One region of the Streptomyces sp. NPDC006798 genome, then DNA from elsewhere that is predicted to be linked to it. Evidence: predicted binding sites of a transcription regulator. Region 1 holds the regulator's gene; the other holds the start of a gene.

Region 1 (4,290 bases):
CCAGCTTGGCCTCGTAGCCGTCGTCCCGGCCGGACTCGGGATCGCCGAGCGGGGTCTCGTACCAGCCCGCCTCGCCCGCGAGTTGCTGCCGGTAGACCTCGACGGCGCTCGGGTCGGAGGTCCGGGGCTGCGGCATGAAGAGATTCACCCCGAACGGCCGCCCGGTCGCTCCCCTGATCTGCTTGATCTCCTGGTACATCCCGTCGGCCGTCTTGTATCCGGCGGCGAGGAAGCCGAGGCCGCCCGCTTCGGAGACGGCGGCGGCCAGCCGGGGGTTGGACGCCCCGCCGGCCATGGGAGCCGCCAGCACGGGGAACCGGGACAGTTCGGACAGGAAGGAGGGCGCGGGGGGCGGGGAGGACATGGAGGCATCGTGCCACCTGTGCACGTCCGTGACGAAACGGGCCCCCGGCCCTGGGGCCGGGGGCTCGCGTCCGTCAGGCGGTCCGGACGACGGTCCGGACGACGGGGCCTCAGCGGCCGTTGAAGGCGTCCTTCAGCCGGGAGAACAGGCCCTGCTGGCCGGGCTGGAACTGGCCCAGGGGCCGCTCCTCGCCGCGCAGCTTGGCCAGTTCGCGCAGCAGCCGCTCCTGCTCGGGGTCGAGCTTGGTCGGGGTGGTCACCTCGACATGGACGATCAGATCGCCCCGGCCGCCGCCGCGCAGATGGGTCACTCCGCGCCCGTGCAGCGGGATCGACTGGCCGGACTGGGTACCGGGCCGGATGTCGACCTCCTCCATGCCGTCGAGCGTCTCCAGCGGCACCTTGGTGCCCAGGGAGCCCGCGGTCATCGGGATGGTGACCGTGCAGTGCAGATCGTCGCCCCGGCGCTGGAACACCGCGTGCGGCAGCTCGTGGATCTCGACGTACAGATCCCCGGCGGGGCCGCCACCGGGGCCGACCTCGCCCTCGCCCGCGAGCTGGATCCGGGTGCCGTTGTCGACACCGGCGGGGATCTTCACCGTCAGGGTGCGCCGGGAGCGGACCCGGCCGTCGCCCGCGCACTCCGGGCAGGGCGTGGGCACGACCGTGCCGAAGCCCTGGCACTGGGGGCAGGGGCGGGAGGTCATGACCTGGCCCAGGAAGGAGCGGGTGACCTGGGAGACCTCACCGCGGCCGCGGCACATGTCGCAGGTCTGCGCCGAGGTGCCGGGCGCGGCGCCCTCACCGGAGCAGGTGGTGCAGACGACGGCGGTGTCGACCTGGATCTCCTTGGTCGTACCGAACGCCGCCTCGTTCAGATCGATCTCCAGCCGGATCATCGCGTCCTGGCCGCGCCGGGTGCGCGAACGCGGGCCGCGCTGGGACGCCGTACCGAAGAAGGCGTCCATGATGTCCGAGAAGTTGCCGAAGCCGCCCGCGCCGAAGCCACCGGCCCCGCCGCCGCCCGACTGGGACAGCGGGTCGCCGCCGAGGTCGTAGACCTGCTTCTTCTGCGGGTCCGACAACACCTCGTAGGCGGCGTTGATCTCCTTGAACCGCTCCTGCGTCTTCGGGTCCGGATTCACGTCCGGATGGAGTTCCCGGGCGAGCCTGCGGAACGCCTTCTTGATCTCGTCCTGGGACGCGTCGCGGCGTACGCCGAGTACGGCGTAGTAGTCCGTGGCCACTTACGACTCCGCCAGGATCTGTCCGACGTAACGTGCCACTGCGCGTACCGCTCCCATCGTTCCGGGGTAGTCCATGCGGGTCGGTCCGACCACGCCGAGTTTCGCAACCGCCTCGTCGCCGGAACCGTAGCCGACGGTGACGACGGACGTCGCGTTGAGTCCCTCATGGGCGTTCTCGTGACCGATTCGGACGGTCACGCCCATCCCGCCGGACTCCTTGACCTCGCCCATCAGCTTGAGGAGCACCACATGCTCCTCCAGGGCCTCCAGCACGGGCCGGATGGTCAGCGGGAAATCGTGTCCGAAGCGGGTGAGATTGGCGGTGCCGCCGATCATCAGCCGCTCCTCGGTCTCCTCGACGAGGGTTTCGAGGAGGGTGGAGAGCACGGTGGTGACCGTGCCGCGGTCCTCCGGCTCGTCGAACGAGTCCGGAAGGTCCTGGACGAGCCGGGGCACATCGGTGAACCGGCGGCCCACGACCCGGCTGTTGAGCCGGGCCCGCAGATCGGCCAGGGACGTCTCGCCGAACGGCGCCGGGCAGTCGATCATGCGCTGCTCGACCCGGCCGGTGTCGGTGATCAGTACCAGCATCAGCCGGGCCGGGGCCAGCGACAGCAGCTCGACATGGCGGACGGTGGACCGGGTCAGCGACGGGTACTGGACGATCGCGACCTGGCGGGTCAGCTGCGCCAGCAGCCGTACCGTACGGCCGACGACGTCGTCGAGGTCGACCGCGCCGTCGAGGAAGCTCTGGATGGCCCGCCGCTCGGCCGCGGAGAGCGGCTTCACCCCGGCGAGCCGGTCGACGAAGAGGCGGTACCCCTTGTCGGTGGGGATCCGGCCGGCGCTGGTGTGGGGCTGGGCGATGAAGCCCTCCTCCTCCAGCACCGCCATGTCGTTGCGGACGGTGGCCGGAGACACCCCGAGCTGATGACGCTCGGTGAGCGCCTTGGAGCCGACCGGCTCCTCGGTGCCGACATAGTCCTGGACGATGGCACGCAACACTTCCAGTCTGCGTTCGCTGAGCATCGCGCCCACCTCCAACTGCTTCGTCCGCTGCCCGGGACAGCGGCCCGGGCCGCTGTCCGTCCTGCCTGTCCGTCTTGCCTTCCGTGGAATGTTCCCCGGTGACTCGCCTGGCACTCCACGTGCCCGAGTGCCAAGTTTCCTTCGTGCCAGTGTACGGCTGCCCGGTACGGCCGGAGCAAGGTGACCGACCACGCTACCGCGTCCCCGCCGCCCGCTTCGCCCGCGATCGTGGCGATAGCGTCCCGGTATGAACTTCGGCGGCGGCACCGGCAGGAACATCGACAGCGGCTTCGGCGGGGATATCGGGCGGGACATCGACTGGGCGGAGCAGGGGTGGGAGCGGCTGGCCCACGGGGTCGGTCGGCGCAGACTGCCGGGGTGGGACGCGACCTGCGGGCTGGTCGCCGGGCGGGACGGCGCCCTGCTGTACGACACGGGGTCGACGCTGGCCGAGGGCGAGGAGGTGCGGGCGCAGGCCGAGGCGCTGCTGGGCGGGCGCCCGGTGACGCATATCGCCCTCGGCCATCCGCACTTCGACCATGTGCTGGGGACGGCGGCCTTCCCGGGGGCCGAGGTCTTCGGGGCGGCCGGGGTGGCGGCGCTGCTGAGCGGGGAGGGGCGGGAGGTGCTGCGGGCGGACGCGGTGCGGTTCGGGGTGCCCGAGGAGGAGGCCGCCCGGTCGGCGCGGGCGCTGGTGGCGCCGGGGCACGCCGTCGCGGGTGAGCTGTCGGTGGAGCTCGGCGGGCGCCGGGTGGTGCTGGTGGAACTGGGCCCGGCGCATACGGGGCACGATCTGGCGGCCCTGGTCCCGGGCGGCCCCGGCGAGCCCGCTGTGGTGTTCTGCGGGGACCTGGTGGAGGAGTCCGGCGAGCCGCAGGCGGGCCCGGACGCGGTGGGGGCCCGCTGGCCCGCCGCGCTGGACCGGCTGCTGGCTCTGGGCGGGGCGGACGCGGTCTACGTACCGGGGCACGGGGCCGTGGTGGACGCCGGGTTCGTCCGGGCCCAGCGCGCTGTGCTGGCGGACCGGTTCGGGGTGTCGTAGCGTCGGCGAATGCGCAGCTACAGCCCTGATCTGACCCCGCCGTGGAAGAAGCAGGCCCCGGTTCCCGAGGTGCCCGCCGACCCCTCGGACCCCGATCTGGTGGTGGAGGAGGTCGCCACGGGTTTCTGCGGGGCGGTGGTGGCGTGCGAGGCGGGGACGGTGACGCTGGAGGACCGGTTCGGCAAGCACCGGGTGTTCCCGCTGGCGCCCCGGGGGTTTCTGCTGGACGGGCGGGTGGTGACGCTGGTGCGCCCGGCGGCGGGGGGCGCGGCGCGCCCGGCGCGTACGGCGTCGGGTTCGGTGGCCGTGCCCGGGGCGCGGGCCCGGGTGGCGCGGGCGGGCCGGATCTATGTGGAGGGCCGGCACGACGCCGAGCTGGTGGAGCGGGTGTGGGGGGACGATCTGCGGATCGAGGGGGTGGTAGTGGAGTATCTGGCGGGTATCGACGATCTGCCCGCGATCGTCGCGGAGTTCGCCCCCGGGCCGGACGCCCGGCTGGGGGTGTTGGTCGACCATCTGGTGCCGGGTTCGAAGGAATCCCGGATCGCGGCGTCCGTGACGGATCCGCATGTGCTGGTGGCGGGGCATCCGTATATCGACGTCTGGGGC
Region 2 (4,290 bases), on a different contig from region 1:
GCAACCCGGCCGACGGGCCGTACGTCCTCGACATCGCCCGGCGCACCGGCGGCGCGGTGGAGGACGTCACCGACGAGCAGGTGGTCGAGGGGATCAAGCTGCTCGCCAGGACCGAGGGCGTCTTCGCCGAGACCGCGGGCGGGGTGACCGTGGGCGTGGCGAAGAAGCTGCTGGCAGCCGGGGTGCTCGACCCGGCGCTGACCACCGTCGTCATCAACACCGGCGACGGGCTGAAGACGCTGGACGCGGTCTCCCCGACCACCGGGCCCACCGCCGTCATCCGGCCGAGCCTGGACGCGTTCCGCGAGGCGGGCCTGGCAGGCTGACGGTCCCCGGCCGGCCCCGACCTGTCGCGGGCCGGTCCAGGGCCGGTTCGCGGGCCGGTCCGGCCCCCGGGCCCGGCCCCGGGCCGACCACGCCGCCGGGCGACCCGCCCCACTCCCCCGTACCGCTTCCGTACCGCTCCCGTCCGAGGAAGGCCCCACTCACCATGAGCGTCAGCGTCCGCATCCCGACCATCCTGCGCACCTACACCGACGGCAAGGCCGAGGTGGCCGCCGAGGGCGCCACCCTCGCCGAGGTCATCGCCGACCTGGAGAAGAACCACACGGGGATCGCCGCCCGGGTCCTCGACGACCAGGGCAAGCTGCGCCGCTTCGTCAATGTCTACGTCAACGACGACGACGTCCGGTTCGAGCAGGGCCTGGAGACCGCCACGCCCGACGGCGCCGGGATCTCGATCATCCCCGCCGTGGCCGGCGGCTGCTGAACCCGCGAACCCGCCCGTCCGGCGGGCGTACGGGGCCGGGCGCACCCGCCCGCCGGACGCGCCGGGGACGGAACGCGCCGGGGTGAGCGCCCCGCGCGCTGCCGTACGCCCCCGGACACGGTCCGTGTCCTGAACCCCCCGGCGCATGACCCTCAGTAATGGGAATGGCCCCCTCCGTAAGAGATCCGGAGGGGGCCATTCTGCATGGTTGAGCACGCTAGAGTTGGGGAACGCCCCGCAATCCGGCATCAGTGGCCAGGTATGAGAATGCGCCCGGGCTCGATAAGAAGCAGCCAATGTCTGGCATCGCTCTGTCTCATAGGTTCCTTTTGTCCGGCCGGATTTGCCCCGGAATTCCATAAATTCAGGCCAATTACCCGATAGTAGCCTTCAGGATTTCTCGTCCGATTGACCTGTTGCAGAGGGCAGTTGTGCAGATACATTCAGCCGCGGTCGACGCGTTCCGGCGCACTCTGTGAGGTCCGGTGAGGTCTGACCCAGGGTCCGCGAGGTGCGGTCCTGTGCAAGGGCCAGTAATAGGGGAGTTAGGCATGGCTCAGGGCACCGTCAAGTGGTTCAACGCGGAGAAGGGCTACGGCTTCATCGCGGTCGACGGTGGTGCGGATGTTTTCGTCCACTACAGCGCGATTCAGATGGACGGCTACCGCACCCTGGAGGAGGGGCAGCGGGTCGAGTTCGAGATCTCGCAGGGTCAGAAGGGTCCGCAGGCCGACATGGTCAAGCTCGCGGTCTGACCGACCGTCCGCCGCGCGCACGCGTCACCGGCGCACGCACGCACCGAACAGGGTCCGCACCCCGCTCGCCGGGGTGCGGACCCTCGCGTTTTCCCGCCCCGGGCGGCCCTGCGGCGCCCCCGCGGCCCCCCGTCCCCCACTGGCCGGTACCCCCTTGCCCCACCCACAGGCGCTTGCACTCTCGGGGGTCGAGTGCTAATCATTGGCGTTAGCACTCTCCGGGTGAGAGTGCTACTGAAGGACCGAGTCGGTGAGGTCCGCCGACCGTGTGGCGCATGGAGCCGCACGGCACGGCAGGCCGTCCGTCGCGGGCGCAGGCGCGGTCCGAAAGAGCTTCCCACCCAGTCCGTGGAGGACACTTCACATGGCAAAGATCATCGCGTTCGACGAGGAGGCACGGCGCGGTCTCGAGCGCGGGATGAACCAGCTCGCCGACGCCGTCAAGGTCACCCTTGGCCCCAAGGGCCGTAACGTCGTCCTCGAGAAGAAGTGGGGCGCCCCCACGATCACCAACGATGGTGTTTCCATCGCCAAGGAGATCGAGCTCGAGGACCCGTACGAGAAGATCGGCGCCGAGCTGGTCAAGGAAGTCGCCAAGAAGACGGACGACGTCGCCGGTGACGGTACGACCACGGCCACCGTGCTCGCCCAGGCGCTGGTCCGCGAGGGCCTGCGCAACGTCGCCGCCGGTGCCAACCCGATGAGCCTGAAGCGCGGCATCGAGAAGGCCGTCGAGGCCGTCTCCGGTGCCCTCCTCGAGCAGGCCAAGGACGTGGAGACCAAGGAGCAGATCGCCTCCACCGCCTCCATCTCCGCCGGCGACACCCAGATCGGCGAGCTGATCGCCGAGGCCATGGACAAGGTCGGCAAGGAAGGCGTCATCACCGTCGAGGAGTCCCAGACCTTCGGTCTGGAGCTGGAGCTCACCGAGGGTATGCGCTTCGACAAGGGCTACATCTCGGCGTACTTCGCCACCGACATGGAGCGTATGGAGGCCGTCCTCGACGACCCGTACATCCTCGTCGTCAACTCCAAGATCTCCTCGGTCAAGGACCTGCTCCCGCTGCTGGAGAAGGTCATGCAGTCCGGCAAGGCGCTGCTGATCATCGCCGAGGACGTCGAGGCCGAGGCCCTGTCGACGCTGATCGTCAACAAGATCCGCGGCACCTTCAAGTCCGTCGCCGTCAAGGCCCCGGGCTTCGGCGACCGCCGCAAGGCGATGCTGAACGACATCGCCATCCTCACCGGCGGCACGGTCGTCTCCGAGGAGGTCGGCCTCAAGCTGGAGAACGCCGGTCTCGACCTGCTGGGCCGCGCCCGCAAGGTGGTCATCACCAAGGACGAGACCACCATCGTCGACGGCGCCGGTGACAGCGACCAGGTCGCCGGGCGGGTCAACCAGATCCGCGCCGAGATCGAGAACTCCGACTCGGACTACGACCGCGAGAAGCTCCAGGAGCGTCTGGCGAAGCTGGCCGGCGGCGTGGCCGTCATCAAGGCCGGTGCCGCCACCGAGGTGGAGCTGAAGGAGCGCAAGCACCGCATCGAGGACGCCGTGCGCAACGCGAAGGCGGCCGTCGAGGAGGGCATCGTCGCCGGTGGCGGCGTGGCTCTGCTCCAGGCTTCCTCGGTCTTCGACAAGCTGGAGCTCGAGGGTGACGAGGCGACCGGCGCCAACGCCGTGAAGCTCGCCCTGGAGGCCCCGCTCAAGCAGATCGCGGTCAACGCCGGCCTCGAAGGCGGTGTCGTGGTGGAGAAGGTGCGCAACCTGACCCCCGGCCACGGCCTGAACGCCGCGTCCGGCGAGTACGTGGACATGATCGCCGAGGGCATCCTCGACCCGGCGAAGGTGACCCGCTCCGCGCTGCAGAACGCCGCGTCGATCGCCGCGCTGTTCCTCACCACCGAGGCCGTCATCGCCGACAAGCCGGAGAAGGCCGCCGCGGCCGCTCCGGGCGGCATGCCGGGCGGTGACATGGACTTCTGATCCCGGGATTCCCTCCCAGGATCGGCAGACCGGTCGTCCCGAAGGGCGGCACCCCTCTCCCAGGGGTGCCGCCCTTCGGCGTGTCCGTGGAAAACCCGCCGCGCCCCGTACGGGAGTACTGCCGGAAATCCGCTCCGGGACCGGTGCGATTCCGGCCGGGCGGGCCGGTCGGCGGACCGGTCCGGCCGGGCCGGAATCCCGTCGGGAATCAAGGCCCGAATGCCTGCCGGAATAGGGACGATGCCCTTCCGGCGATCCGCGCGGCAACCCGTCCGACGAACACCCGATGACTGGAAACAATCGGCCGGAAATCACCCTCCCGCTCACCGTCGGCCGGTAATCGATCCCCGAGTCTGGCCGAATTCCGCTGCGCCTGAGGAATGACCGCTACCGGATGCCATGGGACCCCAGGCATATACGACGCCGACTCCCGGGATGATTCGCGGCCGTCGGGCCGTCGGGCAGGGTCGTGGGTGTTCCGGAAACCCGGCGGAAGGAATTTTTCCGTGAAGGTGAGACGCCTGGTACCCGCCCTGGCGGCAAGTGTGCTGACGACCCTGACCCCGGCGGTGGCCGTCGCCACGCCGGGTACCGCTGGAACTGGAGCGAGACCGGGGCCGGGAGCGCTCCGGGCGCCTACGCCGTTCGCCCCGGGCGGCGGCCCCTTCTGAGGTACCTCGGGTCCGGGACCGCGGCCTCCGCACGGCCGACGCGATAGAAGGTTCCATGCGTTCGGCATCCGGGACCTGGGCGCCCCGCCATCCGCCCAGCCGGGCGGG

What was found. Region 1 encodes HrcA, which represses chaperone genes, less so after heat shock. Its sites were predicted from a motif close to TTNGCACTCNGNNNNNCNGAGTGCNAA; they were not measured.
Region 2: the regulator HrcA is predicted to act here: its motif matches at 1,697-1,723, upstream of groL (chaperonin GroEL).

The regions. Positions count from the first base shown of each region.
Region 1 is NZ_JBEYIS010000004.1:81,990-86,279, forward strand. It holds gene ABZ714_RS03830 (nitronate monooxygenase) at 1-364, opposite strand, end outside; gene dnaJ (molecular chaperone DnaJ) at 474-1,610, opposite strand; gene hrcA (heat-inducible transcriptional repressor HrcA) at 1,611-2,639, opposite strand; gene ABZ714_RS03845 (MBL fold metallo-hydrolase) at 2,887-3,681, shown strand; gene ABZ714_RS03850 (DUF3097 domain-containing protein) at 3,691-4,290, shown strand, end outside.
Region 2 is NZ_JBEYIS010000002.1:59,916-64,205, forward strand. It holds gene thrC (threonine synthase) at 1-326, shown strand, start outside; gene ABZ714_RS01435 (MoaD/ThiS family protein) at 491-769, shown strand; gene ABZ714_RS01440 (cold-shock protein) at 1,321-1,524, shown strand; gene groL (chaperonin GroEL) at 1,889-3,511, shown strand.